One region of the Pseudomonas sp. NPDC099000 genome, then DNA from elsewhere that is predicted to be linked to it. Evidence: riboswitches for the same ligand, from Rfam matches in the RefSeq annotation. Region 1 holds a riboswitch; the other holds the start of a gene.
What was found. A riboswitch is a leader RNA that binds a small molecule or an ion and turns the genes downstream of it on or off. The one in region 1 is predicted to bind cobalamin.
Positions count from the first base shown of each region.

Region 2: another riboswitch for cobalamin. It lies ahead of cobO (cob(I)yrinic acid a,c-diamide adenosyltransferase); the one in region 1 lies ahead of cobW (cobalamin biosynthesis protein CobW).

Region 1 covers NZ_JBIWAF010000002.1:272,917-288,722, reverse strand. The annotation lists gene metH (methionine synthase) at 1-1,333, opposite strand, end outside; gene ACIQV9_RS03540 (fatty acid cis/trans isomerase) at 1,489-3,774, shown strand; gene ACIQV9_RS03535 (acyltransferase family protein) at 3,961-4,995, shown strand; gene nfuA (Fe-S biogenesis protein NfuA) at 5,053-5,637, shown strand; gene cobM (precorrin-4 C(11)-methyltransferase) at 5,833-6,579, opposite strand; gene ACIQV9_RS03520 (cobalamin biosynthesis protein) at 6,677-7,090, opposite strand; gene ACIQV9_RS03515 (CbtA family protein) at 7,087-7,791, opposite strand; gene ACIQV9_RS03510 (CbtB-domain containing protein) at 7,803-7,994, opposite strand; cobalamin riboswitch at 8,113-8,341, opposite strand; cobalamin riboswitch at 8,519-8,735, shown strand; gene cobW (cobalamin biosynthesis protein CobW) at 8,833-9,894, shown strand; gene cobN (cobaltochelatase subunit CobN) at 9,898-13,791, shown strand; gene ACIQV9_RS03495 (ATP-binding protein) at 13,941-14,939, shown strand; gene ACIQV9_RS03490 (VWA domain-containing protein) at 14,993-15,604, shown strand; gene ACIQV9_RS03485 (phospholipase D-like domain-containing protein) at 15,801-15,806, shown strand, end outside.
Region 2 covers NZ_JBIWAF010000006.1:251,276-267,081, reverse strand. The annotation lists gene hda (DnaA regulatory inactivator Hda) at 1-655, shown strand, start outside; gene ACIQV9_RS10920 (C40 family peptidase) at 870-1,511, shown strand; gene ACIQV9_RS10915 (C40 family peptidase) at 1,731-2,267, shown strand; gene ACIQV9_RS10910 (O-methyltransferase) at 2,290-2,943, shown strand; gene ACIQV9_RS10905 (PQQ-dependent sugar dehydrogenase) at 3,047-4,360, opposite strand; gene ACIQV9_RS10900 (hypothetical protein) at 4,428-5,012, opposite strand; cobalamin riboswitch at 5,170-5,405, shown strand; gene cobO (cob(I)yrinic acid a,c-diamide adenosyltransferase) at 5,486-6,097, shown strand; gene ACIQV9_RS10890 (cobyrinate a,c-diamide synthase) at 6,108-7,505, shown strand; gene bluB (5,6-dimethylbenzimidazole synthase) at 7,502-8,152, shown strand; gene cbiB (adenosylcobinamide-phosphate synthase CbiB) at 8,149-9,057, shown strand; gene cobD (threonine-phosphate decarboxylase CobD) at 9,050-10,042, shown strand; gene ACIQV9_RS10870 (cobyric acid synthase) at 10,039-11,490, shown strand; gene cobU (bifunctional adenosylcobinamide kinase/adenosylcobinamide-phosphate guanylyltransferase) at 11,609-12,130, shown strand; gene cobT (nicotinate-nucleotide--dimethylbenzimidazole phosphoribosyltransferase) at 12,127-13,182, shown strand; gene cobC (alpha-ribazole phosphatase family protein) at 13,179-13,754, shown strand; gene ACIQV9_RS10850 (adenosylcobinamide-GDP ribazoletransferase) at 13,757-14,491, shown strand; gene ACIQV9_RS10845 (MarR family winged helix-turn-helix transcriptional regulator) at 14,643-15,047, shown strand; gene ACIQV9_RS10840 (MFS transporter) at 15,099-15,806, shown strand, end outside.

The DNA of each region.
Region 1 (15,806 bases):
CGATCACTTCCCACTTCGAGGAGTCGATCATGATCGGCACACGGGAGATGTCCGGTTCACCGGCAATCAGATTGAGGAAGGTCACCATGGCCTTCTTCGAATCGAGCATCCCTTCGTCCATGTTGATGTCGATGATCTGGGCGCCGGCTTCAACCTGTTGCAGCGCCACTTCCAGAGCTTCGGTGTAGTTGTCTTCACGGATCAGGCGGGCGAATTTGGCGGAACCGGTGATGTTGGTGCGCTCGCCGACGTTGACGAACAGCGAGCTGCGATCAATGGTGAACGGCTCCAGGCCCGAGAGGCGGCAAGCCTTCGGAATTTCCGGAATGACACGTGGCGCATAACCGGCCACGGCTTTGGCGATGGCTTCGATGTGGCCCGGCGTGGTCCCGCAGCAGCCGCCAACGATGTTGAGGAAACCGCTCTGGGCGAATTCTTCGATGACCTTGGCGGTTTCCGACGGCAGTTCGTCGTACTCGCCGAATTCGTTGGGCAGGCCGGCGTTCGGGTGCGCCGAAACGTGGGTACCGGCCTTGTTCGACAGTTCTTCCAGGTACGGGCGCAATTCGCTGGCGCCGAGGGCACAGTTCAGGCCGACCGAGATCGGCTTGGCGTGGGCTACCGAGTTCCAGAACGCTTCGGTGGTCTGGCCGGACAGGGTACGGCCGGAGGCGTCGGTGATGGTGCCGGAAATCATGATCGGCAGTTCGATACCCAGCTCTTCGAACACACCTTGCACAGCGAAGATCGCGGCCTTGGCGTTCAGCGTGTCGAAAATGGTTTCGATCAGGATCAGGTCGGCGCCGCCTTCGATCAGGCCTTTGGTGGCCTCGGTGTAGTTTTCCACCAACTCATCGAAGGTGACGTTACGGTAGCCGGGGTTGTTCACGTCCGGCGACAGCGAGCAGGTGCGGCTGGTCGGCCCGATCACGCCAGCGACGAAGCGCGGCTTGTCGGGGGTTTCCAGGGTCTTGGCGTCGGCCACCTTGCGTGCCAGACGTGCGCCTTCTACGTTTAATTCGTATGCCAGGCCTTGCATGCCGTAATCGGCCAGGGAAACCTGGGTGGCGTTGAAAGTGTTGGTCTCCAGAATGTCGGCACCGGCATCCAGGTAGGCTTTCTCGATGGAGCCGATCACGTCCGGGCGCGTCAACACCAAGAGGTCGTTGTTACCTTTGACGTCGCTCGGCCAGTCAGCGAAGCGTTTGCCGCGATAATCCTGCTCTTCGAGCTTGTAGCTCTGGATCATCGTGCCCATGCCGCCATCGAGAATCAGAATGCGCTCTTTGAGGGCGTGCTTGAAAGCTTGAAGGCGAACACTGCGATCGGACATTGGGACTACTCGAAAAGACCATGACGAAGGGCCGGGATGATAGCAAACCTGTGCGGTTTTAGAGCATATCCCGGATTTGCATGAATATCGCTCATGTTGGTGCGAGAGCCGGAACGGTAGAATCGCGGCGTTTTTTCAGGATCAGGACCAGGGACATGTCGTATCGCGTCATCACCAGCATATTTATGCTGCTTATTAGCTGGGATGCCGTTGCGCAAGGTCCGGCGATTTCCTACACGCGTGACATTCAGCCGATCTTCACCGAAAAGTGCGTGGCCTGCCATGCCTGCTACGACTCCGCCTGTCAGCTCAATCTGGGCAGCGGCGAAGGGGTGGCGCGTGGTGCGACCAAAGCCCCGGTCTACGACGGCGAACGCAGTCAGGCCGCGGCGCCGACCCGGTTGTTTTATGATGCTTTCGGCAAGCGTGCCTGGCAGCAGAAGGGCTTCTATTCTGTACTCGACGCCCAAGGCAGCCAGGCGGCGTTGATGGCGCGAATGCTGGAGCTGGGCCACACAACCCCGCTGCAACCCAACGCCAAATTGCCGGAAGACATCGTCCTGGGCCTGAACCGGGAAAACATGTGCGCCATGCCGGCGGAATTCGACGGCTACGCCAGTACCCACCCGAAAGAAGGCATGCCGCTGGCGGTCACCGGCCTGACCGACCAGCAATACCAGACGCTGCAACGCTGGCTGGCTTCCGGTGCGCCCATCGATGAGCAAGGCCTGGTGCCAAGCGCGAAGGAAGCCTTGCAGGTGGTGCAGTGGGAAAACCTGCTCAACGCTCCGGGTGCCCGGCAAAGCCTGGTCGGCCGCTGGTTATTCGAGCATTGGTTTATCGCCCATATTTACTTCAAGGACGGTGAGCCTGGGCATTTCTTTCAATGGGTGCGTTCGCGCACCCCGACGGGACAGCCGATCGACCTGATCGACACTCGCCGCCCGAATGACGATCCGGGCACTCAGATTTATTACCGTTTATGGCCGGTGCAGGGCGTGATCGTGCACAAGACCCACATCACCTATCCGCTGAGCGCGGCGAAGATGGCGCGGATCAAAAGCCTTTTTTATAGCGGCAACTGGCAGGTCGATGCCTTGCCGGGATACGGGCCGGAACGCCGGGCCAATCCGTTCAGCACGTTTGAAGCGATCCCGGCTCAGGCGCGTTATCAGTTCATGCTCGATAACGCCGAATACTTCGTCCGCACCTTCATTCGCGGCCCGGTCTGCCGTGGCCAGATCGCCACAGACGTGATTCGTGACAACTTCTGGGCGTTGTTCCAGGCGCCGGAGCATGACCTCTACATCACCGACCCGAACTACCGCGGCCAGGTCACGCCGTTGTTGGCGATGCCGGGACAAAACGACGATGTTGGCAGCGTCCTGAGCCTGTGGCATGACTACCGCGACAAGCGCAACGAGTACGAAGCGCTACGCCGGGACAATTACGCCGATCTGCCGGCGCCGAGCTGGTCGACCCTGTGGGCAGGCAACGACAACGCGCTGCTGAGCATCTTTCGGCATTTCGACAGCGCGTCGGTGAACAAGGGCCTGATCGGCAACGTGCCGCAAACCATCTGGCTGTTTGACTATCCGCTGCTGGAACGCACGTATTATCAGTTGGTGGTCAACTTCGACGTGTTCGGCAACGTCTCTCACCAGGCGCAGACACGCCTGTACTTCGACCTGATCCGCAACGGCGCCGAGCAGAATTTCCTGCGCCTGATGCCGGCCGATTCGCGGGACGATTACCTCAATGACTGGTACCAGGCCGGTGGCCAGTTCAAGATGTGGCTGGATTACGAGGCCATCGACAATGACAAGCCGACGGCACTGAAACTGGATGAGAAGGACCCCAAGCGCGACTTTGCGATGCAGCTGTTGACCCGTTACGGCGAACTCAATGCCAGGCCAGATCCGATCAACCGTTGTGACGGCGCTTACTGTTCCCGACCGAACATCGACCCGGCGTTGCAGAGTGCCGAGCAGGCGCTGAGTCGCCTGACTTCACGCCCGGCTGCCGGGTTGAAGGTCATCGATCAGTTGCCGGAAGCGACCATGCTGCGCATCGAGACGGCGAGCGGCAAGCGCGAGGTCTACAGCCTGCTGCGCAACCGGGCCCACAGCAATGTGGCATTCCTGCTCGGTGAATCGCTGCGCTATCAGCCGGGACTCGATACGTTGACGATTTTCCCGGGCGTGCTCAGCAGCTATCCGAATTTCATATTCAACATTCCTGCCGACCAGGTGCCGGCGTTCGTCGATGCGATGGAAAACGCCAAGGACGCGCACCGTTTCGAGAAAATCGTCGAGCGCTGGGGCATTCGCCGCAGCCATCCGCAGTTCTGGTTTTACTTCCACGACCTGAGTCGCTACCTCCACGAAACCGAGCCGTTGGAAGAGGGCGTGCTGGACATGAACCGGTACGAGAATCTTTGATCGACCTTTGACTGCTGGCCGGTGTCGGACTCAATAGGCACCGCCATTCCCCTGTAGGAGCGAAGCTTGCTCGCGAAGGCAATCGACCGGCCGACAATGATGTTGAATGTACAGGCCACTTCGCGAGCAAGCTTCGCTCCTACAGGGAACTGTGGTGGTTTTGGGTCTTGCGGTGGAGGGGCGTCGATGTTGATTTCAGTACAGGCACTGCGCGCTGTCGCGGCCTGGACAGTGGTCTGCCACCACTTCATGCAGATTTTCTTCGACTTCAAGGCCCGAGGCCCGGTGGGGCAGATGTTCATCGACAAAGGCGCGGTGGGCGTTGATATCTTCTTCGTCATCAGTGGCCTGGTGATCTTCCTGTCCACTGAAGGCAAATCGCTGCCGCCAGCGCGGTTTCTGCTGTATCGACTGTTTCGCATCGTTCCGGCGTACTGGCTGTACACAGTGCTGATGGCGCTGGTGGTCGTGTTTGCGCAGCCTGTGTTGCCGGATCAGACGGTCGACTGGTCGCATTTCCTGCTGTCGCTGTTATTCATTCCCACGGAGAACCCCGGTGGCTACGGGATTTATCCGACCCTCAATGTCGGCTGGACGCTGAATTACGAAATGCTGTTCTACGTGCTGTTTGCCTGGGCATTGCTCTTCCGCTTGCAGGTTCGGTTGCTGATCGTCGGCGCGCTGCTGTTTGCGGTGTGCCAGGCGTGGACCGGTTATGGCTGGATCAGCGAGTTCTACCGCTCGGACATTGTTTATGAGTTTCTGCTGGGGATCGCCATCGGCATGATCTATCGGCGCGGCTGGATCAAACCCGGTTTCTGGCTGCCCTTGCTGGGGATTGGCGGCGCGTTGCTGGCGATTTATAACCTGGCGCCGCAGCCGCGTTTCCTGGCCTGGGGCGTACCTGGTGCGGTGTTGGTGATGGCGTGCATGGCGCTGGAACGCTATGTCGAGAACGCCCGGCTGTTCAAGGTGCTTGGCGATTGTTCCTACTCGGTTTACCTGATGCACGTGCTGGTGCTGTCTGTCGGAGGGTTTGTCGCACAGCGTTATGGGGTAAATCCCTACGTGATGTTCGCCGTTTGCGTGGTGACCATCGGACTGGCTTCCTGGGCAAGTTACGAATTTGTAGAAAAATGCAGCTATCGGTGGCTTAAAGGCTGGATTGACGGCGAATTGGCGAGCAACGCTGTTCCGGCTCTTTCCCGACAAAAATACTAGGACTTTGTACGGCGCGATGATTGGCGTAAACTGCGCCCAAGCCTGCGAGGAGTTTCCATGACCGCTATTACCATCACCGACGCCGCCCACGATTATCTGGCTGATCTGCTCTCCAAGCAGAACACCCCGGGTATCGGCATCCGCGTCTTTATCACCCAGCCTGGCACCCAGTACGCCGAAACCTGCATTGCCTACTGCAAGCCGGGCGAAGAAAAACCTGAAGACACCGCGTTGGGGCTGAAAAGCTTCACCGCTTACATCGATTCGTTCAGCGAAGCTTTCCTGGACGACGCGGTCGTCGACTACGCTACCGACCGCATGGGCGGCCAGCTGACGATCAAGGCGCCGAACGCCAAAGTGCCGATGGTCAACGCCGACAGTCCGGTCAACGAGCGCATCAACTACTACCTGCAAACCGAGATCAACCCGGGGCTGGCCAGTCACGGCGGTCAGGTCAGCCTGATCGATGTGGTCGAAGACGGCATCGCCGTACTGAAGTTCGGCGGCGGTTGCCAGGGCTGCGGCCAGGCAGACGTCACCCTTCGCGAAGGCATCGAGCGCACCTTGCTCGAGCGCATTCCCGAGCTCAAGGGTGTACGCGATGTGACCGACCATACGCAGAAAGAAAACGCCTACTACTAAGGTGTTCGCTGCGAAATGAAAAAACGGCGCCCCGTGAGCGCCGTTTTTTTATGGGTGAAATTCAAGGACGCCTTGTGTTTGATCGTTCCCACGCTCCGCGTGGGAATGCAGCCCGGGACGCTCTGCGTCCCACCCAAAGCCGAACGCAGAGCGTCCGTTGAGGCATTCCCACGCAGAGCGTGGGAACGATCTTGCTCAGGGTCTGTAGAGATGCGCATGCCCCGCGCGATACAGCGACGACTCGCTGAACTGATCACTCCCCAACACCCGACCCACCAGAATCAACGCCGTACGCCGAAAACCCTTCACCGCAACCTTCCCGGCAATGTCCGCAATTGTCCCCACCACCCAATCCTGATCCGGCCAGCTCGCCCGGTGAATCACCGCGATCGGGCAGTCTGCGCCGTAATGCGGCAGCAATTCGGCGAGGATCTTTTCCAGATGCTGCACGCCCAAATGAATCGCCATGGTCGCCCCATGCTGCGCCAGGCTGCCCAGCTCTTCACCGGCCGGCATCACGGTCTTGTCGGCATAGCGGGTCAGAATCACACTTTGCGAGACGTCGGGCAGCGTCAGTTCCGCCCCCAAAAGCGCCGCACACGCCGCAGTGGCCGTGACCCCAGGAACGATTTCAAACGCAATCCCGAGTTCACGCAGACAGCGAATCTGCTCGCCAATCGCCCCGTAAAGACTCGGATCCCCCGAATGCACCCGCGCAACGTCCTGGCCGTTGGCATGGGCGGTCTTGATCAGTTCGATGATCTGCTCCAGGTGCAATTCGGCGCTGTTGACCACCTGTTCGGCACAATGGCCATCGAGCACGGCGGCGGGCACCAGGGAACCTGCGTAGATGATTACCGGGCAACTGCGAATCAGCCGTTGGCCTTTGACGGTGATCAGTTCCGGGTCGCCGGGACCTGCGCCAATGAAGTAGACGGTCATCGTCCGTTCCTTTGAATAAAGAGTCTGTTAGAAAAAGGGCTGGGCAAGGCTTCAGATGAAGATTGCTCATGATCGAAGGCGGGGATTATCGAGGATCTTACGCAACGCAGGCCAATGCCAGGGTGGCCTGGGCATATTTTTGTCGCGAAATCAGCAGTTTTGCCGGTGCCTTGGCCAAGTGTTCGGCCAGGGCCAGGGCGGCACTTTCCGCGACGCCGTAGCAGCCGGTGCGTTCGAACGCGATGTCCGAATGATGGCTGAGTTGCGGTTTGTAGCCTTTCAATTGCTCACTGCTGAAATACATCAGTGGCAAGCCGAGTTGTTCGGCGAGTTCGATCAGGCCAGGTTCATCACGCTTCAGGTCGATACTGGCCAAGGCCTGGATCTGGTGAAGTTCGATTTGATTAGCCTGCAATGCCTGATCGATCAACGCCCGCAGCGTGCTGGCGGGGCAGCCGCGCTGGCAGCCCAGGCCGACGACTAGAGTCGGCGCTGTGCGGGAATCCTTCATGCGTCGTATTGGCCATCGCTTTTGCGGCGGAACAACCAGGCGCTGATCAGGCCCAGGGCCAGCCAGAACGCGACGTTGGTCAGCTGCGACGCGATTTTGAACTGCGCTTCCAGCGCTTGCGGAGCGAGCATCGAGTGCACTTCCGGTTGCGGCGCGCCGATCACGTGCGGAACGGCGAGAATCGCCACGCCGAGGATCTTCATCAGCCAGTGACGGCTGAACACGATCAAGGCGATGCCGACAGCCGTGGAGGCGGCCGTGCCAATCCACCAGAGTTGCCGTTGGGCCAGATCGGCCGCGGCAGTGCCCGGCAGTTCAGGCGGCAGGCCGAGGGTCGGCGCCAGCACGAAGGTCGCGTAGCCGGCCAGGCCCCAGAGCAAGCCCTGAGAGGTTTTGGTCGGTGCACGCAAGGTGTAGAGACCGGCGAGCATCAGGGCGAAACCGACGGCTACCACCAGGTTGCCACCCGTGGTCGACAGCACGCGCTGCCAGCCGTCTTCCGGTTCCCAGGCTTCGGCGTCGTGAGTGTGAGCGGCGACACCGGCGGCGTGTTCGTGAACTTCAGCAGCGACCGGCTCGGATTTTTCGTAGGTTTCGGCCTGCAGAATCAGCGGCGAGACCCAGAAACTTTGCAGCAGGGTCAGCAACAGGGCGGCCAGCAAACCGCTGAAACCTGCGGTTTGCGCGATACGCTTGATCATGTCGGCAGGTCTCAATGGCACGGGAAGGCGGAGCTGTGACGGGTATCGTGCGCGGCATTGTGCACCGCTTCGATGTGCGAGAAACCGGCGAAATAGACGAGGCACGCGCCAAGAATCGACGCACACACGGCGGCGGTCAGGCGTTGGCTCAGGGTTGTGGTGGTGCTGGCGGTGCTGTGGCCGGTACTGCTGATGATCGACATGGCGCTTCCCTCTGGTCTGTCAGCGGGTGAATAGAGCGCATGGAAGACCCCTGCGAGTCGGGCGCGCAGAGGTTCAAACAGCGCCCGCCCACCGCGGGTTTGTTATTCAGTGACGTAAGGGTCACTTTGTGTTGCGGGCCGGTCTCCGGGCTCACGAGGGGCGCTGGCTTTCGCCTGAACCTGCAAGCATCACCTTCCCATGCCGAACTGCTGGCACAGTGGATCTGACGCTTCGCTCGCTTACCGTTGCGGGGGCAGCACCGGACTGACATGGCTTTGAGTAAAGCACATGATTCACCGGTTTCCCGTTTCACCCTGTGAAGGGCACCCGTAACAAGGCGTGTAGGAGAGCATGGGCGGGGGTTTGGCGTCAATTGGCATGGGTTCTCATCTCGATACCGAGGCGAATTCTTCGCGGGCAAGCCTCGCTCCTACAAAAGCACCGCCGTCCCGTAGGAGCGAGGCTTGCCCGCGAAGGGGCCGGTGAGGGCACCACAAGACATTGACCCGCCCCCACACGATGCGTAGCCTTGCGCTTTCGAGGTTCTTCGGCGTCTGCCGAAGCTAAGAAGGGAACGCGGTCGATGCCGCGGCTGCCCCCGCAACTGTGAACGGTGATGTTCGCTGCCACGCCACTGCAAACCCTGTCCAGCGGGTTCGCGGGAAGGCGCAGTGAATGCCAGGTCCATCAAGACCGGCACACCGTCAGCCAGGAGACCTGCCTCGACACAGATTCTCACTACAACCGGGCGGGGTGATCCGGTGGCGAACTCTTCCGCGCGCGTCCGTCGCTGCGATTGTCGTCCCGTATGCCCGCCACCTTGCCAAAGGGCATCCGATGAAAACACTGGCCAAACTTCCCGTCACCATCGTTACCGGCTTCCTCGGCTCGGGTAAAACCACCTTGCTGCGGCACATGCTCGACAACGCTCAGGGCCGTCGCATTGCGGTGATCGTCAACGAGTTCGGCGAGCTGGGCATCGACGGCGAAATCCTCAAGCAGTGCTCCATCGGTTGCACCGAAGAAGAAGCCAACGGCCGCGTCTACGAACTGGCCAACGGCTGCCTGTGCTGCACCGTCCAGGAAGAATTCTTCCCGGTGATGCGCGAACTCGTCGCCCGTCGCGGCGACCTTGATCACATCCTGATCGAAACCTCCGGTCTGGCCCTGCCAAAGCCGTTGGTTCAAGCCTTCCAGTGGCCGGAAATCCGCAGCGCCTGCACCGTTGACGCGGTCATCACCGTGGTCGACAGCCCGGCCGTTGCCGCCGGCACCTTCGCGGCTTTCCCGGACCAGGTCGATGCCCAGCGCAAACTCGACCCGAACCTGGACCACGAGTCGCCGCTGCACGAACTGTTCGCCGACCAACTGGCCAGCGCCGACCTGGTGATCCTCAACAAGGCCGACCTGATCAGCCCTGAAGACCTGGCCCGCGTGCGCCTGGAAGTCGCCGAAGAACTGCCGCCCGCCGTCAAAGTCATCGAAGCCAGCAGCGGCCGCGTGCCACTGGACGTGCTGATCGGTCTCGGCGCCGGTTCTGAAGAACACATCGACAGCCGTCACAGCCATCACGATCACCACCATGAAGGTGAAGACGATCACGACCACGACGCCTTCGATTCGATCTCCATCGAACTGCCGCAAGCCGACGAAAGCCTGCTGCTGGACGCGCTGACCCAACTGGTGGTCCAGCACGGCATCCTGCGGGTCAAAGGTTTCGCGGCGATTCCGAACAAACCGATGCGCCTGCTGATCCAGGGCGTGGGCACTCGTTTCGACAAGCATTTCGACCGTCAGTGGGGCGCCGATGAAGCGCGCACCACGCGCCTGGTGCTGATCGGCCAGGAACTGGACGCTACCTTGCTTGAAGCGCAATTGCGCGCCGCGCTCAGCGTTTAAGCCATGCACCTGCTCAGGACCCAGCCCGGCGGTTTCGTGTCGGATGACAATATTGCCGACCTTGGACAAACCCCCGCCGAGTTGGTGATCCTGTGCAGCGGCGATTCCAGCCTGGCGCTGCTTGCCGAAGCGGCACAGCAGCTGCCGGACGATTACCCCAGCGTGCGCCTGGCCAACCCGATGCAGGTGCAGAATCACGCGTCGGTCGACCTGTATGTCGACGAAGTGCTGCGCCACGCCAAGGTGATTCTGATTTCGTTGCACGGCGGCATCGCCTATTGGCGTTACGGGGTCGAGCGTTTGGTGGAGCTGTCCCAGCGCGGTGTGCAGCTGATTCTGGTGCCGGGGGATGATCGTCCGGACCCGGAACTCAGCGACCTGAGCACCGTGGCCGCCGCCGACCGCGACCGGCTCTGGCAGTTTCTGCGTCAGGGCGGCATGGCCAATGCCCTGGATTTTTTCCGCTGTCTGGCCAATCGCTGGCTGGGCCGCGATTACGCCTGGGCCGAGCCGCAAACCCTGCCGCGCACAGCGATTTACCATCCGCAAAAAAGCCCCGCTGAACTGAGCGATTGGCAAGCCGACTGGCAGGCCGGTCAACCGGTGGCGGCGGTGCTGTTTTATCGCTCGCATTTACAGGCGGCGAACACCGCGTTCATCGATGTTTTCTGCCAGCGTTTGCAGGCTGCGGGTTTGAACCCGTTGCCGATTGCTGTGGCCAGTTTGAAAGAACCCGGCTGCCTGACGGTGGTCGAGGATTTGCTGGATGAAGTGGAGGCGGGGGTGATCCTCAACACCACCGGTTTCGCTCAATCCAGCCCCGAAGCGCCGCATCTGCGGCCGTTTCGCCGCAACATTCCGGTGATCCAGGCGATCTGCGCCCAGGACAACGAGCCGGGTTGGCTCGCCAGTGAACAAGGCCTCGGCCCGCGTGATCTGGCGATGCACATCGCGTTGCCGGAACTGGACGGACGGATCATCAGCCGGCCGATCAGCTTCAAGGATTTGGCGTGGCGCAGCGAGCGCAGTCAGTCGGACGTGGTGTGCTATCGGGCACAACCGGAGCGCATGGATTTCGTCGCCGAACTGGCACGACGCTGGATCGATCTTGCGCGGGTGCCATACAGCGAAAAACGCATCGCGTTGATCCTCGCCAACTACCCGACCCGTGATGGACGCATCGGCAACGGTGTCGGCCTCGACACCCCGGCCGCCGCGCTGAACATCCTGCGGGCGCTGCACACCGAAGGTTATCCGCTGCCCGCCGAGTTGCCGGACAGCGGCACTGCGTTGATCCAGCAATTGCTCGGCGGCGTCAGCAATGACCTCGACACCATTGACCAGCGTCCCTGTCAGCAAAGCCTGGCGATGGACGACTATCGAGCGATGTTCGAGGCCTTGCCCGAAGCCAATCAGCAAGCGGTGCTGGAGCGTTGGGGCACGCCCGACAGCGATCCGATGTGCCGTGACGGACGCATGATGATCGCCGGGCTGCGCTTTGGCCTGACCTTCGTCGGCATTCAACCGGCGCGGGGGTATCAGGTTGATCCGAGCGCGGTGTATCACGACCCGGACCTGGTGCCGCCCCATGCCTATTTGGCGTTCTACTTCTGGCTGCGCAACACCTATGGCGCCCACGGCGTGATCCACGTCGGTAAGCACGGCAACCTCGAATGGCTGCCGGGCAAAGGCGTCGGGCTGTCGGAAAACTGCTGGCCGGACGCGCTGCTCGGGCCGCTGCCGAATATCTATCCGTTTATCGTCAACGACCCGGGCGAGGGCGCCCAGGCCAAGCGTCGCACGCAAGCGGTGATCATCGATCACCTGATGCCGCCGCTGACCCGCGCCGAAACCTACGGCCCGCTGCGCAACCTTGAGTTGCTGGCCGACGAGTATTACGAAGCGCAATTGCTCGATCCGCGCCGCGCCCGGGAGTTGCAGCGCGACATCCTGCAACTGGTGCGCGATACGCACATCGACCGTGAACTGCAACTGGACGAAAAGCTCAACAGCGACGCCGATGCGGCGATCTGGTTGCCACGGCTGGATACGTATCTGTGTGACTTGAAAGAGTCGCAGATCCGCGATGGCCTGCACATCTTTGGCGAGTCGCCGATCGGGCGCTTGCGCATCGATACGTTGCTGGCGCTGTTGCGGATCCCCCGTGGCGATGGCCGTGGGGCGCAATCGAGTCTTCTACGGGCGTTGGCCAAGGCGTTTGAGTTAGGGTTTGATCCGCTGGATTGTGCGTTGGCCGAGCCGTGGGCCGGGCCGCGTCCCGTTGAACTGCAATGGGTTAACGATGAAACCTGGCGCACGGCGGGCGATACCCGCGAACGTCTCGAACTGTTCGCCGCCCAACTCATCGCGCAAACTCTAAATACCGACGCCTCACCCCGTGAGAACGAGTCTCTGTGGCGAGGGGGCTTGCCCCCGTTGGGTCGCGAAGCGGCCCCAAAAACAGGGACTGCTGCGCAGTCCAACGGGGGCAAGCCCCCTCGCCACAGAGGTTCGCTCCCACAGGAGGTACGTTGGTCTGAAGTGAGCGCCATCCTCGACAGCCTGCGCGAAGTGGTCGCCCCGCGTCTGGACGCCTGCGGCCCTGCAGAAATGCGCGGCCTGCTCGACGCCTTGAGCGGTCGCTTCGTCCCGGCCGGTCCCAGCGGCGCACCGAGTCGCGGTCGCCTGGACGTGCTGCCGACCGGGCGCAATTTCTACTCGGTGGACGTGCGCAACCTGCCAACCACCACGGCGTGGCGCATCGGTTTCCAGTCGGCAAACCTGATTCTCGAACGGCATCTGCAAGACCACGGCGATCATCTGCGCCAGCTCGGCCTGTCCGTCTGGGGCACCGCGACCATGCGCACCGGCGGCGATGACATCGCCCAAGCCATGGCGCTGATGGGCGTGCGCCCGGTCTGGGCCACCGGCAGTCAGCGGGTCGACGACTTTGAAATTCTGCCGCTGAGCTTGCTCGACCGTCCGCGCGTAGACGTGACCTTGCGCGTGTCCGGGTTCTTTCGCGATGCCTTCGCCAATCTGATCCGCCTGTTCGACGCCGCCGTGCAAGCGGTTGCCGCGCTGGACGAGCCGGACGACCTCAATCCGTTGGCCGCCAAAGTGCGCGCCGAGCGTGAAGCGTTGATGCAATCGGGGCTGGATGAAGACGCGGCCAGGCGTCAGGCCGGTTGGCGCATCTTTGGCGCCAAACCCGGCGCTTACGGCGCGGGCGTGCAGGGCGCCATCGACGGTCGTCTGTGGCAAAGCCGCGACGACCTGGCCGAGGTTTATCTGAACTGGGGCGGCTACGCTTACGGCGGTTCTGACGAAGGCACCGCGGCGCGAGCGCAGTTCGCCCAGCGCCTGAGCCAGGTTCAGGCCGTCCTGCAAAACCAGGACAACCGTGAACACGACTTGCTTGATTCCAACGACTATTACCAGTTCCAGGGCGGCATGCTCGCGGCGGTGGAAAGCCTCAGTGGTGAAGCGGCGGCCAGTTACCATGGTGATCACAGTCAGCCGGACTTGCCGAAGATCCGCAGCTTGAAGGAAGAGCTGAACCGGGTAATCCGCTCCCGGGCGGCGAATCCGAAGTGGATCGACGGCGTGAAGCGTCACGGCTATAAAGGCGCGTTCGAATTAGCCGCGACGGTCGATAACCTGTTCGCGTTCGACGCCACCACCCAACTGATCGACGATCATCAATATGCGTTGCTGGCGGATGCGTACTTGCTCGATCCGGCGACCCGGGATTTTGTGCGTGAGCATAATCCCCACGCGCTGCGCGACATGACCGAGCGGATGCTTGAGGCGCAGCAGCGGGGAATGTGGCAGGAACCGGGGGCGTATCGCGAGGCGCTGGAAAACCTGTTGCTGGACATAGAAGAAGACAACTAATACGCCGCTAATCCTGTAGGAGCGAGGCTTGCCCGCGAAGAGGCCTTCACATTCAATATTAATATCGACTGAATAGACGCCTTCGCGGGCAAGCCTCGCTCCCACAGGTACAAGGTGTGCCTGCTACCGACCATGACCGAGATTTAATAATGACCGACACCCCCCATTTCCCGCTCTCCGCCGTGGTCGGCGCCGACGATCTGAAACTCGCCCTCTACCTGACCGCCATCGACCCGAAAATCGGCGGCGTGCTGATCGAAGGCCCGCGTGGCATGGCCAAATCCACGCTGGCCCGAGGTCTCGCGGATCTACTCGCCAGCGGCCAATTCGTCACGCTGCCTCTGGGCGCTACCGAAGAACGGCTGGTCGGCACCCTCGATCTCGACGCCGCCCTGAGCGAAGGCCGCGCGCAATTTTCCCCCGGCGTATTGGCCAAGGCCGACGGTGGGGTCCTGTACGTCGATGAAGTCAATTTGCTGCCCGATCACCTTGTCGACCTGTTGCTCGACGTGGCCGCCAGCGGCACCAACCTGATCGAGCGCGACGGCATATCCCATCGGCATTCGGCGAAGTTTGTCCTGATCGGCACCATGAACCCGGAAGAGGGCGAACTGCGGCCGCAACTGCTCGACCGTTTTGGCCTGAACGTCGCCCTCGGTGGTCACACCGCACCGGTCGAACGTGGCCAGATCATCCGGCGGCGTCTGGATTTCGACAGCGATCCCCAAGGTTTCTGCACCGAGTGGGAAAGCCAGCAGCAATCGCTGCGTGAACGATGCCAGAAGGCGCGTAGCGCATTGGCAAGCATCCCTCTGGATGATGCAGCACTGGCGCAGATCACCGAGCGCTGTTTTGCCGCCGGGGTCGATGGCCTGCGCGCCGATCTGGTCTGGTTGCGCGCGGCCCGGGCCCACGCCGCATGGCGAGGAGCGGGTGCGATCAGCGAGGAAGATATCGACGCCGTTGCCGAGTTTGCCCTGCGTCATCGTCGTCGCGAGCAATCGCCCCCGGCGCCGCAACACAGTCAGTCGCCCTCGGCGCAACCTTCCAGCCCGAGCGAAGGCCAGGGTCAATGGGGCGAAATGCCCGCTCAGACGTTGCCGGTCGGCGCCCGCCGTGAAGTGCCGAGCTGGCCAAAAAAGCCCTAGGCATTCGCCCTCGGTCTGACGCGGGGGCGAATGCCAGGCCCCGTGCAGGACGGCTGGACAATGGCAAACAGGGCAAGCGTCACACCGCGCGCAGTGGCTCGATCAATTGGCCCGGCACCTTGCTCAATGGCCGGCCGCGTCAGCGTGAAGATGTGCTGTTTCACCTGCGCACGCGTTCCTCGCATGAACTGTGGCTGGTGATCGTCGACGCCTCGGCCTCGACCCGTCGTCATCAGGCATTGAGCGATGCCAAGGGGCTGCTCGCGCAGGTGTTCGACGATGCGTATCGCCAACGCGCGCGCCTGGCCTTGTTGACCGCCAGCGGTCAGGCGCCGAAGTGGCAGGTGCAAGGCTTGAAAGCCTCGGCGGGGTTGCGTGCCTGGCTCGATGGCTTGGGCGCGGGCGGCGGCACGCCGTTGTTGGCGGCTCTGGGAGAGGCGGGGCGTTGGCTGGCCGCACGGCAAAAACGCTTTCCGGCGGAACAGCAAAGGCTGCTGCTGGTGACCGATGGGCGATTGAAGGACTGGCCGGGGTTGCCGTTAATGGATTGCCCGGGGCTATTGATTGATATTGAACGCGGGCCGATTCGGCTAGGTCGGGCCAGACAGATGGCGACAGAGTTGCAAGCGGATTATCGGCACATTGATGAGCTGATTTCAGGTTGAGATTTGTGCTGTCTGCAAGGACCCCATCGCGGGCAAGTCGAATCGTCGCACCGCCGCTCCCACAGGATTTGTGAACGCCACAGATCCTCTGTGGGAGTGAGCCTGCTCGCGATGGCATCACCCCGACTCCGGATAATCATGGAGAATCCGCATCGCTCCCCTATGCTCTGAGTGCATTCGATCCAAGGAATGAATCATGCGT
Region 2 (15,806 bases), on a different contig from region 1:
CTTTATCAATTACTACCCAGGCGCCAATGCCGCTGCACTCGGCTATGTCGAGCGGCTATGCGAAGCCGACGCCGGCTGGACCGAAAGCCTGATTTATCTCTGGGGCAAGGACGGGGTAGGGCGCACGCACTTGTTGCAGGCAGCCTGCCTGCGCTTCGAGCAACTGGGTGAGCCGGCGGTGTATCTGCCGCTGGCCGAGCTGCTGGATCGCGGCATCTCGATTCTCGACAACCTTGAACAATACGAACTGGTCTGCCTCGATGATCTGCAGGCGGTTGCCGGCCGGGCGGATTGGGAAGAGGCGCTGTTCCATCTGTTCAATCGTCTGCGCGACAGCGGTCGGCGTCTGCTGATTGCTGCATCAACCTCGCCGCGCGAATTGCCGGTGAAACTGGCTGACCTGAAATCGCGCCTGACCCTGGCACTGATCTTCCAGATGCGTCCGCTCTCCGACGAAGACAAATTGCGCGCCTTGCAGCTTCGCGCATCCCGTCGCGGCCTGCACCTGACCGATGAAGTCGGGCATTTTATCTTGACTCGCGGTACCCGCAGCATGAGCGCGCTTTTCGAGCTGCTTGAACGTCTCGATCAGGCCTCCCTTCAAGCTCAGCGCAAGCTGACGATTCCGTTCCTGAAAGAAACTCTAGGCTGGTAAAACCTGGGCCTGGCGCAGGTTTCGGCATATTTCAGGCGCCAGAAAATCCGCTTTCCTACAGGGCTGCACGCTGCGCGAGTGTCTAAATGGGGCTTAAGCGCTTAGATGTAAACGAGAAACCGATAAGTCACATAAAGTTCGATTGAATTTGCAAATGAGGATGATAGCGGGCATAGTCTCGCCTTCTTTACAACTATCAGCCACGGTCGTGCCCATGCTAAAGCGCTTCGCACCCCTCGTGCCTCTCGCACTCGTCACCCTGTTGTTCGGTTGCGCTGCCCACTCTCCAGTGACTCAGCAAGAGCAACAACAGCAGGTCAAGAATTCAGTCACCGCACAGTCTTCTTCCGTTCTTTTCCAGGAAGATCTTTATCAAGACGGCGTGGCCACCGATAAAGAACTGGCAAACTTCGCCGATGGCAAGTCGTATCAGCTTCCGGTTCTGGCCGACAGCATCCTCGAGCGTGGCATGTCCCTGATCGGTACCCGTTACCGTTTCGGCGGCACCTCCGAGGCCGGCTTCGATTGCAGCGGTTTCATCGGTTATCTGTTTCGTGAAGAAGCCGGCATGAACCTGCCGCGCTCTACTCGCGAAATGATCAACGTCGACGCTCCGCTTGTATCTCGCAGTGCGCTGAAGCCGGGTGATCTGCTGTTCTTCGCCACCAATGGTCGTCGCGGTCGTGTCAGTCACGCCGGGATCTACCTGGGTGACAACCAGTTCATCCACTCCAGCAGCCGCAAAAGCGGTGGTGTCCGGGTCGATAGCCTGGGCGACAGCTACTGGAGCAAGACCTTCATCGAAGCCAAGCGCGCCCTCGCGATGGCACCGACTGTGGTCACTGCACGCAAATAAGGCTTGACCTGTCGCCACGTCAGTGGCGACAAATGCCTCTTCGCAACGAAGTAGGCGGACAGTTTGTAAGGCGAACTTAAAGTCTTACTTGAAGTTTGGCCCATAGCCGCTAGAATCCAGATCTATTATTGATGGCAAACCGCCTGCGTCCTGCGCAGGCGGTTTTCTTTTCTGCCTTCCCGACAGAAAAAGCCGCAGCCAGATCAGGATGTTCTGCTTATGACGATGTCGGCCCGCCTCGCAATCATGTTCTTCGCAGCGCTGCTCAGCGCCTGCGCCAGTCGCACACCGCCGCCTGCGCCGGTAGTTCGCGCCCCAATTGTTTTCGGTAACCCGCAACCCTTTTCCGCCGAGGCAGAAGACGTGCTGTTCCGCGCGCTTGGTCTTGTGGGCACGCCGTATCGTTGGGGCGGTAACACGCCGGATTCGGGCTTTGACTGCAGTGGCCTGATCGGTTACGTCTATCGTGATGTCACTGGTATTTCCCTGCCGCGTACCACCCGCGAAATGATCACCATGCAGGCGGCCAGCGTCGGCAAGGAAGGCCTGCAAACCGGTGACTTGATCTTCTTCGCCACCAATGGCGGCTCCCAGGTCAGCCATGCCGGGATCTACGTCGGCGAAGGTCGCTTCGTTCATGCGCCGGCCACTGGCGGCACGGTGAAGCTCGACAGCCTGTCCAAGGCTTACTGGCAGAAGGCTTATCTGAGTGCCAAGCGCGTTCTGCAGCCTGAGCACCTGGCGCGCAACCCGTAGCGTCCTGTCCGAAGAGGTTGTCATGACCGCTCGCACCCTCAATCTCGATGATTCCCTGTACCAATACCTGCTCGACGTTTCCCTGAGGGAAACGCCGCTGCTCAAGCGCTTGCGCGACGAAACCCAGGCGCTGCCGATGGCGCGCTGGCAGGTGGCACCGGAGCAGGGGCAGTTCCTCGCGTTACTAGTCAAACTCATTGGCGCGAAGCGCTTGCTGGAAGTCGGCACGTTCACCGGTTACAGCGCCTTGTGCATGGCCGCTGCGTTGCCGGAGGGTGGTTCGCTGATCTGCTGTGATATCCCCGGCGACTACAACGCGATCGCACGCCGTTATTGGCAGGAAGCGGGGCTGGCCGAGCGAATTGACCTGCGTCTGGCGCCTGCGCTGGAAACGCTCGCCATATTGGATCAGTCGGGGGAGTTCGACCTGATCTTCATTGATGCCGACAAGTCCAACTATCCGAACTATCTGGAGCATGCACTGCGTCTGCTGCGTGTCGGCGGTCTGGCGGTGTTCGATAACACGCTGTGGAGCGGGAGGGTGCTTGAGCAGAACGCCGAGAGCGCAGACACCCGAGCCATCCAGGCGCTCAATCGCGCCTTGAGGGATGACTCGCGGGTGGATCTGTCGTTGTTGCCGTTGGGGGATGGGCTCACGCTCTGTCGTAAACGCTGATCCTTGGTAGGAGCGAGGCTTGCCCGCGAAGGCTGTAGGTCAGGCGACATCAATGTTGGATGTGCCGACGCCTTCGCGGGCAAGCCTCGCTCCTACAGGGCGGCTATTTAGCGGCCGACACCCGCCACACCTTGTTCCCCACATCATCGGCCACCAGCAAACCGCCCTGCTGATCGATCACCACGCCCACGGGCCGGCCCATGGCTTTCTCATCCTCATTGAGAAACCCCGTCAGCACATCAACCGGTTGCCCGGTCGGTTTGCCTCCCGCGAACGGGACGAAAATCACTTTATAGCCACTGTGCGGCTTGCGGTTCCACGAGCCGTGCTGGCCGATGAAGGCGCCTTCCTTGAATTGCGCTGGAAGTGTGTTGCCCTCGGCAAACGACAGGCCCAACGACGCGGTATGCGGGCCGACCGCGTAGTCCGGCGCAATGGCCTTGGCCACCAGGTCCGGGTTTTGCGGCTCGACTCGAATGTCGACGTGCTGGCCGTAATAGCTGAAGGGCCAGCCGTAGAACCCACCGTCCTTCACTGACGTGATGTAGTCCGGCACCAGGTCGCTGCCGATTTCGTCACGCTCATTGACCGCCGTCCACAGGGCGCCGGTCTGAGGTTCCCACGCCAGGCCGTTGGGATTACGAATCCCCGAGGCGAAGATTCGGTGATTACCGGTGGCGCGATCCACTTCCCAGATCGCCGCGCGACCTTCCTCCTGGTCCAGGCCATTTTCGCCGACATTGCTGTTGGAGCCGACCGTGACGTACAGCTTGCTCCCGTCCTTGCTGGCGATGACGTTTTTGGTCCAGTGGTGATTCAGCGTGCCGCCGGGCAGGTCGACCACCTTGATTGGCTGCGACTTGATCGCGGTGTCGCCATTTTCATAGTGAAAGCGCAGCAGACGGTCGGTGTCGGCGACGTACAGGTCATTGCCGACGAGGGTCATGCCGAAGGGCGAATTGAGGTTTTCCAGAAACACCGTGCGGGTTTCGGCGATGCCGTCGTGGTCCTTGTCCCGCAGCAGCGTGATGCGATTCGGGCTGGGGACGCCGGCGCCGGCACGGCCCATGACTTTCTTCATGACCCAGCCTTTAACGCCTTTGCCGTCATCGGGTTTCGGTGGCGCGTTGGTTTCCGCCACCAGCACATCGCCGTTGGGCAGCACGTAGAGCCAGCGCGGGTGATCGAGCCCTTCGGCAAATGCCGCCACCTGAGTGCCCGCCGCGGCGGTGGGTTTCGCACCGTCCGGCCAGCCGATCGCCGGGGCGATATTCACCGTCGGGATCAGGGTCTTGTTCGGTTCGGGCAGCTTGGGTGACGGGCCGGTGCCGTCGGAGACTTGCAAGCTGGAGGTTTCACCGCAAGCGGCGAGCCCTCCGGCGAGCGCGATGACGAGAACGAGCTGGGGCTTACGCATGCTGGACTTCCCTATGAATGCATTGACTTAATCATAGAGAAGCTTAGACGCGCGATGGTTCAAACGGTCAGCCGCGGGCTTCCTTTAGCAGGACCGCGATGCCGGGGTGATAGTTGCCGGCTTCGTTGCGCAACTTGCGGTAGGCGTATGGGAAATACCAGGCCACGGCGCAGCTGTGTTCCTTTTGCAGGTCGTCGACCATGTCCTGGAGTTCTTCCGGTGTCGCGCTCTGCTGGGCTTTTTGTGGTGCAACGAACAAGCAGCCGAGTTTCAGGTCGCTGGAATAGCTGATGCGTTTGGCGTCGCCGGTGATGTCCTGCAGCGCCTGGGTCAGGTTCAGGCTATTGACCCGCGGCCAGCGTTGAGTGGCCTGGAGGTAGGCGCGTTCTTCAGCGGTGGCGATAAACAGGTCGGCGCGGCTGTTGCGTTCACCTTCTTCGTTCTGCTTGCGCGTCGGTGTTTGTTGCAGCGTGACCATTTCCGCCATCCAGGCTGCGGCGGAGAGCAGGCCAAGGTTGGCTTTTTCGTCGTACCAATAAGGCGTGTCGTTATCGCCGCGCACCGCATTGTAGCGGTCGATACAGTCAAACCAGCGTTCCAGCACCGGTCGCAGGAATTCCAGCTTCGGATTGCTGATGATCATGCCTTGCATGTTGCTCACCCTTGTAATTGTGATGTTGGGTTTGTGGCGCTTTGATATCACTGCTGACAGTGTGGTGCAAGTTGGGAGGGTCAGTAAATTGACCGGCGGCAGTATATCGCCCGCCCGGGCTTTGTCTTCAATTGACGCTCCACCCCCAACCCTCTAACCTTCGCGGCTTGTTTCAGGTGCTCTGTGGCGATGGCCGACAGAGTGAAACAGGGAAGCCGGTGAGTGACTATCTTCACGCGACGAAACGTCACGATCCCGGCGCTGCCCCCGCAACGGTAAATGAGTGAAAGCTGCGCCTTGAGCCACTGTGTCGACTGTCGACATGGGAAGGCGCGCAGTCAGGCCTTGCGCCGCTCATGAGCCCGGAGACCGGCCTGATTCATCCAACGGCATCACGGTGGGCGATGCCAGGCTTCTTGCCGTCTATTCTTGTGCCTGCCCGCCGTTATCCAGCCTCAACGGAGAGCTCCCCCATGACTGATACCCCCGATCGTGACGAACGCCATTTGGCGCGCATGCAACGCAAAAAAGCCGTGATCGACGAACGCATCGCCAACTCGCCGAATGAGTGCGGCCTGCTGCTGGTGCTGACCGGCAACGGCAAAGGCAAGAGCAGCTCGGCCTTTGGCATGCTCGCCCGGTCCATGGGCCACGGCATGCAGTGCGGCGTGGTGCAGTTCATCAAGGGGCGCAACAGCACCGGCGAAGAGCTGTTCTTCCGGCGCTTCCCGGAGCAGGTGCGTTTTCATGTGATGGGCGAGGGCTTCACCTGGGAAACCCAGGACCGCCAGCGCGACATCGCCGCCGCCGAAGCCGCGTGGGCGGTGTCCCAGGAACTGCTGCGTGACCCGTCGATCGGTCTGGTGGTGCTGGATGAGTTGAACATCGCCCTCAAGCACGGCTACCTCGATCTGGATCAGGTTCTCAGTGATTTGCAGGCGCGTCCGCCGATGCAACATGTGGTGGTCACCGGTCGCGGTGCCAAGCCGGAAATGATTGAACTGGCCGACACGGTCACCGAAATGGGCGTGATCAAGCACGCGTTCCAGGCCGGGATCAAAGCGCAAAAAGGCGTCGAATTGTGAGCTGCACTTTATGAATAGCCATCGTCAATGCCCGGCGGTATTGATTGCCGCGCCGGCCTCCGGTCAGGGCAAGACCACCGTCACTGCCGCGCTGGCCCGTTTGCACCGCAATCAGGGGCGCAAGGTCCGCGTGTTCAAATGCGGCCCGGACTTTCTCGACCCGATGATTCTCGAGCGCGCCAGCGGTGCGCCGGTGTATCAACTGGACATGTGGATGGTCGGCGAGCAGGAAAGTCGTCGTCTGTTGTGGGAAGCCGCCGGTGAGGCCGACCTGATCCTCATCGAAGGCGTCATGGGCCTGTTCGACGGCACGCCGTCCAGCGCCGACCTGGCGCGGCACTTCGGTGTGCCGGTGCTCGGCGTGATCGACGGCACGGCGATGGCGCAGACCTTTGGTGCGCTGGCGCTGGGGTTGGCGAAATATCAGCCGGACTTGCCGTTTGCCGGTGTGCTGGCCAACCGAGTGGGCACGCTGCGTCATGCGCAATTGCTCGAAGGCAGCCTGACTGAAGGCTTGCGCTGGTACGGCGCCTTGTCGCGGGAGATCGGGATCGAATTGCCGAGTCGGCATCTGGGTCTGGTCCAGGCCAGCGAGTTGAATGATCTTGATCTGCGCCTCGATGCGGCAGCCGAATCGCTGGCCAGCAGTTGCGATGTGGCGTTGCCGCCCGCCGTGGAATTCGCCGGGCCCGATGTGATTGCCGCCGAGCCTTTGCTTAAAGGCATCCGAATCGCCGTGGCCCGTGATGAAGCGTTTGCCTTCACCTACGGCGCGAGCCTGGATTTGCTGCGGGCCATGGGCGCCGAGTTGCTGTTCTTCTCGCCGATCCGCGATGCTGATTTGCCGGAAGCTGACAGCCTTTATCTGCCGGGCGGTTATCCGGAACTGCACCATGTGGCGCTGTCACAGAACACCTCGATGCTCGACGCGATCCGCGCCCATCATGCCGTCGGCAAACCGTTGCTGGCCGAGTGTGGCGGGATGTTGTACCTGCTCGACTCATTGACCGATGTCGAGGGCACTCGCGCTGAACTGGTCGGCTTGCTCAAAGGTGACGCGGTGATGCAAAAGCGTCTGGCCGCGCTGGCGTTGCAAGCGGTCGAGTTGCCGGAAGGTTCGTTGCGCGGGCACACCTATCACCACTCGTTGACCAGCACTGAGCTTGAGCCGATTGCTCGTGGGCTGAGCCCCAATGGCGGGCGTGGGGCGGAGGCGGTTTATCGTGAGGGGCGGATGACTGCGTCCTATGTACACTTTTATTTTCCGTCCAATCCTTCGGCGGTTGCCGCACTTTTTGCACCTGACCTTGAAGCCGCTATCGCGAGCAGGTCGAATCGTCGCACCGTCGCTCCTACAATGGATCCCTTAACCCCTGTGGGAGCGGGCTTGCTCGCGAAGAGGCCATGACCGACAACGCATTCTCCGAAGCCGAACGCGAAGCGGTCTATCGGGCAATTGCTGAACGCCGCGACATGCGCCACTTCAGCGGCGGCACCGTCGAACCCGAATTACTGCGACGCCTGCTCGAAGCCGCCCACCAGGCCCCCAGCGTGGGCCTGATGCAACCCTGGCGGTTCATCCGCATCAGCGACCGGGCCGTGCGCGGCAAGATCCAGCAACTGGTGGAAGAAGAACGCATCCGCACCGCCGAAGCCCTCGGCGAGCGCACCGACGAATTCATGAAGCTGAAAGTCGAAGGCATCAACGACTGCGCCGAGGTGTTGGTCGCCGCGCTGATGGACGATCGCGAGCGCCACATTTTCGGTCGTCGCACCTTGCCGGAAATGGACATGGCCTCGTTGTCCTGCGCGATCCAGAACCTCTGGTTGGCCTCCCGGGCCGAAGGTCTGGGCATGGGCTGGGTGTCGCTGTTCGAGCCGCAAGCGCTGGCGGACTTGCTGGGTTTACCGCCAGGGGCCAAGCCGTTGGCGGTTCTTTGCCTTGGCCCGGTCAAGGAATTCTATCCGGCGCCGATGCTGGTACTCGAAGGGTGGACGCAGGCGCGTCCGCTCAGTGAGTTGCTGTATGAAAATTATTGGGGAGTGAGTCAATGAGTGTGGCGTTATTGAGTGTCGCCGCGGTTGCGCTGGACGCGCTGCTGGGTGAACCCAAACGCTGGCATCCGCTGGTGGCGTTCGGCCGTTTTGCCGACCGCATCGAGCAACGTTTCAACGGTGAGGGACGTGGCTGGCGCAGCCATGGCGTCACCGCGTGGGTGATCGCGGTTGTGCCGCTGACCTTGCTGGCCACGGCGTTTTCCTGGGCGCCTTATGTCGGCTGGATTGTCGAGATTCTCGCGCTCTATTGCGCCCTCGGCATGCGCAGCCTCGGTGAGCACGTCGAGCCGGTGGCCAAGGCTTTGCGCAGTGATGATCTCGACGAAGCCCGCAAGCGCGTGGGTTATCTGGTCAGCCGTCAGACCACCGAGCTGGATAAAACCGAAGTCGCCCGCGCCGCCACTGAATCTGTCCTGGAGAACGGCAGCGATGCGGTGTTCGCCGCGCTGTTCTGGTTTGCCGTGGCCGGCGCGCCCGGCGTGGTGCTCTATCGCTTGAGCAACACCCTCGATGCCATGTGGGGTTATCGCAACGAACGCTTCGAACGTTTCGGCTGGGCGGCGGCGAAGATCGACGATGTCCTCAACTACATTCCCGCGCGCCTGGTGGCGCTGACCTACGCGCTGCTGGGCAAAACCCGACTGGCGTTGAAATGCTGGCGCACTCAGGGCCCAACCTGGGACAGCCCCAACGCCGGACCTGTGATGGCGGCCGGTGCCGGTGCGCTCGGCGTCGAGTTGGGCGGGGCGGCGATCTATCACGGTGAACTGCATCAGCGTCCGCAACTGGGCGAAGGCGTGCCGGCGGATGCCGACTCCATCGACCGTGGCTGGCAATTGGTCCAGCGCGGCGTATGGTTATGGCTGCTGATTCTCTGCGTGGGAGCTGAATTCTATGCTTGAGCACGGTGGCCGCTTGCGCAAGGCTGCGCTCGAATACGGCATTGCCGAAGCCGATTGGCTGGACCTGTCCAGCGGCCTCGCGCCGTGGCCATTCCCGATCCCGGACATTCCGTTGCGAGCCTGGGCACGCTTGCCGGAAACCGATGACGGTCTGGAGCAGGCCGCTTGCGATTATTACGGCACCGGACAGGTGCTGCCGGTGGCCGGTTCGCAAATGGCCATCCAGTTGCTGCCGCGTTTGCGTCGGGCCGGCAAGGTCGGTGTGCTGTCGCCGTGTTACGCCGAACACGCGCAAGCATGGCGCAGTAACGGTTACATCGTGCGCGAAGTGCTGGAGCAGGAAGTCGACTTCTATATCGACAGCTTAGACGTGCTGGTGGTGGTCAATCCGAACAACCCGACGGGCCTGAGCCTGACCCCGAATCGCCTGCTCGACTGGCACGCCCGACTGGCCTCTCGCGGTGGCTGGCTGGTGGTGGACGAAGCGTTCATGGACAACACGCCATCGCTGAGCCTGGCACCGTTTGCCCATCTGGTCGGTTTGATTGTGCTGCGTTCCTTCGGCAAGTTTTTTGGCCTGGCCGGTGTGCGGCTGGGCTTTGTGCTGGCTGAGCGCAAGTTGCTCAAGTTGCTCGCCGAGCAGGTGGGGCCCTGGGCGGTCAGTGGGCCGACACGGGTGTTGGGCCAAGCCTGTTTGCTGGACAGCGAAGGCCATGCAAGGCAGCGCGTGCGCAGCGAAGAAGCCAGCAAACGCCTGGCACTTTTGCTTGGGCAGTATGGTTTGCAGCCTCAGGGTGGCTGCGCATTGTTTCAATGGCTGATCACCGAGCATGCCGAAGCGCTTCACGAGTTCATGGCAAGGCGTGGCATTTTGCTGCGGTTGTTCACCCACAACAGCAGCGTGCGTTTCGGCTTGCCGGCGGATGAGGCGGACTGGCAGCGCCTCGAGCAAGCACTTCAGGCCTTCGTCAAGGAAATCCAATGACAACGTTGATGGTGCAAGGCACCACATCCGACGCCGGTAAAAGCACGCTGGTGACGGCGTTGTGTCGCTGGGTCACGCGTCAGGGCGTGCGCGTTGTGCCCTTCAAACCGCAGAACATGGCCCTCAACAGCGCCGTGACCGCCGACGGTGGCGAGATCGGCCGCGCTCAGGCGGTGCAGGCTCAAGCGGCCAACCTTGAACCGCACACCGACATGAATCCTGTGTTGCTCAAACCCAACAGCGACACTGGCGCCCAGGTAATCATCCATGGTCGTGCGGTCACGACGATGAACGCGGTCGCCTATCACGACTACAAAGCCATTGCCATGCAAGCCGTGCTGGCCTCCCATGAACGATTGAGCGCGGCGTATCCGGTGGTGATGGTCGAAGGCGCAGGCTCGCCGGCCGAGATCAATCTGCGTGCCGGCGACATTGCCAACATGGGCTTTGCCGAGGCGGTGGATTGCCCGGTGGTGTTGATCGCCGACATCAATCGCGGCGGGGTGTTCGCGCATCTGGTGGGCACGCTGGAACTGCTGTCGCCGACCGAGCAAGCGCGGGTCAAAGGCTTCATCATCAACCGTTTTCGCGGCGACATCGCCTTGCTGCAACCCGGCCTCGACTGGCTGGAAGCGCGCACCGGCAAACCGGTGATCGGCGTGCTGCCCTATGTCATGGATTTGCACCTGGAAGCCGAGGACGGCATCGATCAGCGCCAGACCGACAAGGCTGAGCGCGTGCTCAAAGTGGTGGTGCCGGTGCTGCCGCGCATCAGCAACCACACCGATTTCGATCCGCTGCGCCTGCATCCGCAAGTCGACCTGCAATTCATCGGCCCCGGCCAGGCGATTCCTGCGGCCGACCTGATCATTCTTCCCGGCTCGAAAAGCGTACGCAGTGACCTCGCGTACCTGCGGGCCAATGGCTGGGACACGGCCATCAGTCGTCATCTGCGCTATGGCGGCAAAGTGCTGGGGATTTGCGGCGGTCTGCAAATGCTCGGTGAGCAAGTGCACGATCCGCTGGGCCTCGAAGGCGCGCCGGGTTCCAGTGCCGGTCTGGGCCTGCTGGCGTTCGAAACACAGCTTGAAGAGGAGAAGCAATTGCGCAATGTGCGCGGGCATTTGGCGCTGGAAAATGCTGAAGTCAGCGGCTACGAAATACATGCCGGAGTGACCACCGGGTTGGCGCTGGAAAACGCTGCCGTGCAGCTGGACGATGGTCGCTGCGATGGCGCGCAAAGTGCTGACGGGCAGATTTTCGGCACCTACCTGCACGGCCTGTTTGAATCCCCGGCGGCGTGCAGTGCGCTGCTGCGCTGGGCGGGTTTGCAGGATGTGCAGGCAGTGGATTACCACGGGTTGCGCGAGCGCGATATCGAGCGGTTGGCGGATTTGGTGGAGAAGCATTTGGATACCCGATTGCTGCGTGAACTCTGCGGTATTTGAGAGGACGTCTTCGCGGGCAAGCCTCGCTCCTACAAGGTCAAGAGCGGGACATACCTGTAGGAGCGAGGCTTGCCCGCGAAGAGGCCAGTACCTACACCGCATATTTAAGGAATGAACCATGCTGCAACTGATCCTCGGCGGCGCCCGCTCCGGCAAAAGTCGCCTCGCTGAAAAACTCGCGACAGATAGCCAGCTTCAGGTCACCTACATCGCCACCAGCCAACCGCTGGACGGTGAAATGAACGAACGGGTCGCCCATCACCGCGCCCGTCGTCCGGCTGAATGGGCGTTGATCGAAGAGCCGATCGAACTCGCCCGTGTATTGCGCGAAAGCGCCCGCGCCGAGCGTTGCCTGCTGGTGGATTGCCTGACCCTGTGGATCACCAATCTGCTGATGCTCGACGATGCCGAACGTCTGAACGCAGAACGCGAAGCCCTGCTGGACTGCCTGGCGTCATTGCCGGGTGAAATCATTTTTGTCAGCAACGAAACCGGAATGGGTGTCGTGCCGCTGGGCGAATTGACTCGCCGCTATGTCGATGAGGCCGGTTGGCTGCATCAAGCCCTGGCCGAGCGCTGCCAACGTGTCGTCCTGACCGTCGCCGGCCTGCCCCTGACTTTGAAAGGAACCGCGTTATGACCCAATCCTGGTGGCTGAACCCGTGCAAGCCGATCGACGCGCAAGCCGTCGAGCAGGCGCAGGCACGTCAACAGCAGCTGACCAAGCCTGCCGGATCCCTCGGCCGACTGGAATCGGTGGCCGTGCAATTGGCGGGGCTGCAAGGGCAGGTCAAACCGAGTCTCGATCAGCTGTGGATCGCCATTTTTGCCGGCGATCATGGTGTGGTTGCAGAAGGCGTGTCGGCGTTCCCTCAGGAAGTCACCGGGCAGATGCTGCACAACTTCGTCAGCGGTGGTGCGGCGATCAGCGTGTTGGCGCGTCAGCTCGGGGCTTCCCTCGAAGTGGTCGACCTCGGCACGGTAACGCCGTCGTTGAACCTGCCGGGCGTGCGTCATCTCAACATCGGCGCGGGCACCGCCAATTTCGTCGAAGGCCCGGCCATGACGGCTGCCCAGGGCGAACTCGCCTTGCAGGCCGGTCGCGACAGCGTGCAGCGTGCGGTCGCCAAAGGTGCGCAGTTGTTTATCGGCGGCGAGATGGGCATCGGCAACACCACGGCGGCCAGCGCGCTGGCCTGTGCCTTGCTCGATTGCCCGGTGGTGCATCTGGCCGGGCCCGGCACCGGTTTGAACGCGGCGGGGGTCAGCCACAAAGCCCAAGTCATTGAACGCGCCTTGGCATTGCACGGCGCTCAGCGCGGTGATGCGTTGCAAACCCTGTTCAACCTCGGCGGGTTTGAAATTGCGGCGCTGGTCGGCGCGTATCTGGCGTGTGCCCAGGAAGGCGTTGCGGTGCTGGTGGACGGCTTTATCTGCAGCGTCGCCGCGTTGGTGGCGGTGCGCTTGAATCCTGAATGCCGTCAGTGGTTGTTGTTCGGCCATCGCGGTGCCGAGCCGGGCCATCGTCATGTGCTGGAAACACTGAACGCCGAACCCCTGCTGGACCTCGGTCTTCGTCTGGGCGAGGGCAGTGGCGCCGCGTTGGCCGTGCCGTTGCTGCGTCTGGCCTGCGATCTTCACGGGCAGATGGCAACCTTCGCCGAAGCGGCGGTGGCGGACCGTCCGGCATGACGTTGCGACTGGATCTTCTGCGCCACGGTGAAACCGAACTCGGTGGCGGTTTGCGCGGCAGCCTCGACGATGCGCTGACCGGCAAGGGCTGGGAGCAGATGCGCGCGGCGGTGGTTGAGCAGGGGCCGTGGGATCGGTTGATCAGTTCACCGCTGCAACGTTGTGCGCGGTTTGCGGATGAACTCGGTGCACAGTTGGGGCTGCCCGTGCACCTCGAAAACGATCTGCAAGAACTGCACTTCGGCGCCTGGGAAGGGCAGAGTGCTGCGGCGTTGATGGAGACTGACGCCGCAGGGTTGGGCCTGTTCTGGGCCGATCCGTATTCCTTTACGCCGCCGGAGGGTGAGCCGGTCGGGGATTTCTCAGCGCGGGTGCTGGCGGCGGTGGCGCGACTGCACGCGGCGTATGCGGGTGAGCGGATCTTGCTGATCAGCCATGGCGGTGTCATGCGTTTGTTGCTGGCGCAGGCCCGGGCTTTGCCCCGTGAGCAGTTGTTGAATGTCGAAGTCGGCCATGGCTCGCTGTTTTCGTTGAGCGTCGAGTCAGGCGTCATTCTCAAGGAAGCGATCTGACCATGTTGCCCTTCTGGATCGCCCTGCAATTTCTCAGCAGTTTGCCGATTCGCCTGCCCGGCATGCCGGCACCTCAGGAACTCGGACGTTCGCTGCTGTTTTATCCGTTGGTCGGGCTGCTGTTCGGCGCCATTTTGTGGGCGCTGAACTGGCTGTTACTGGGCACGCCTTTGTTGCTTCACGCCGCGCTGCTGCTGACCGCTTGGGTATTGCTCAGCGGCGGATTGCACCTGGACGGCCTGGCCGATAGCGCCGATGCGTGGCTCGGTGGCTTCGGCGATCGCGAGCGCACGCTGACCATCATGAAAGACCCGCGCAGCGGGCCGATTGCGGTGGTGACGCTGGTGCTGGTGTTGCTGCTCAAATTCGCCGCGTTGCTGGCGTTGATCGAGCAGCAGCACAATGTTTTGCTGATCATCGTTCCGCTGATTGGTCGTAGCGCGATGCTGGGGTTGTTCCTGACCACGCCGTATGTGCGTGCCGGCGGGTTGGGCCAGGCGCTGGCCGATCATTTGCCGCGTTCAGCGGGTAAGCAAGTGTTGGCGGTCAGTGGGTTGGCATGTGTGCTGATCGCAGGGTTCAGCGGTGTCTGGGCGCTCGTTCTGGCGGGCGGGATGTTCGTCTGGTTGCGGCAGGTAATGTTGCGGCGATTGGGCGGGACGACGGGGGATACGGCCGGGGCGTTGCTGGAGTTGTTGGAGGTGGCGGTGCTGGTGGGCGTTGCCCTGATCCTGTAGGAGCGAGCGGGCGGCGATCCGACTTGCCCGCGAAGGGCGCGACGCGGTTTGTCTGCCAAACCGCATTATCTTCTTCGCGGGCAAGCCTCGCTCCTACGGTAATATGTGTCAAAAATTTGCTTTCATTTAACCGCGGGTATATACACGCACCATGCTCGACTCTCAATGTTTATGCATCAACCTGCGTCGCGCCGCTCGTGGCGTCAGCAGGCATTACGACGGCGCTCTCGACGGCTTCGGGATCAACGTTGCCCAGTATTCTTTGCTGTGCAATCTGCAGCGTCTGAATGAGCCGAGTATTTCCACCCTGGCCGAAGCCATGGGCCTGGACCGCAGCACCTTGGGGCGCAATCTTCGAGTGCTGGAGGGCGAAGGCCTGGTGGCGCTGGTCGAGGGCGAGGACATGCGTAATCGCATCGTTCGCCTGACCGCGGCGGGTGCAGATCGCCTGGCAGCGGCCTTGCCTGCCTGGGAAGCGGCGCAGCAGCGGCTGATCGATCGTCTGGGCGCCGAAAAACGCGAAACCTTGTTGCGACTGCTGGACGAACTGGCGTGATGCCGGTTTTCCGATCTTAAGCGGGTATATACCCGCTACCGGAGAATAAGAATGACCTCGATGTGGCGTACATGCGGTTGGGTGTTGGTGGGGAGTGCGCTGATCCTGGCATTGTCGTTGGGCGTGCGACACGGCTTCGGCCTGTTCCTGGCACCGATGAGTGCCGAATTCGGCTGGGGGCGTGAGACGTTCGCTTTTGCCATCGCTCTGCAGAACCTGATCTGGGGCCTGGCGCAGCCATTCACCGGCGCGCTGGCTGACCGCTTTGGCGCGGCGAAAGTGGTGTTGGTCGGTGGTGTTCTGTACGCATTGGGCCTGGTGTTCATGGGCTTGTCCGACTCGGCGGTAACGTTGTCCCTGAGTGCGGGCCTGTTGATCGGCATCGGCCTGTCGGGCACGTCGTTCTCGGTGATCCTCGGCGTGGTCGGTCGTGCCGTGCCGCCGGAGAAACGCAGCATGGGCATGGGCATCGCCAGCGCCGCCGGTTCGTTTGGTCAGTTCGCCATGTTGCCGGGTACGCTGGGGTTGATTGGCTGGCTCGGCTGGTCTGCGGCATTGCTGGTGCTGGGTCTGCTGGTGGCGCTGATTATCCCGTTGGTGAGCATGCTCAAGGACAAACCGCTGCCAATGCTCGGCCATGAACAAACCCTCTCTGAAGCGCTGCGTGAAGCCTGCTCCCATTCGGGGTTCTGGCTGTTGGCGTTCGGCTTTTTTGTCTGCGGTTTCCAGGTGGTGTTCATCGGCGTGCATTTGCCGGCG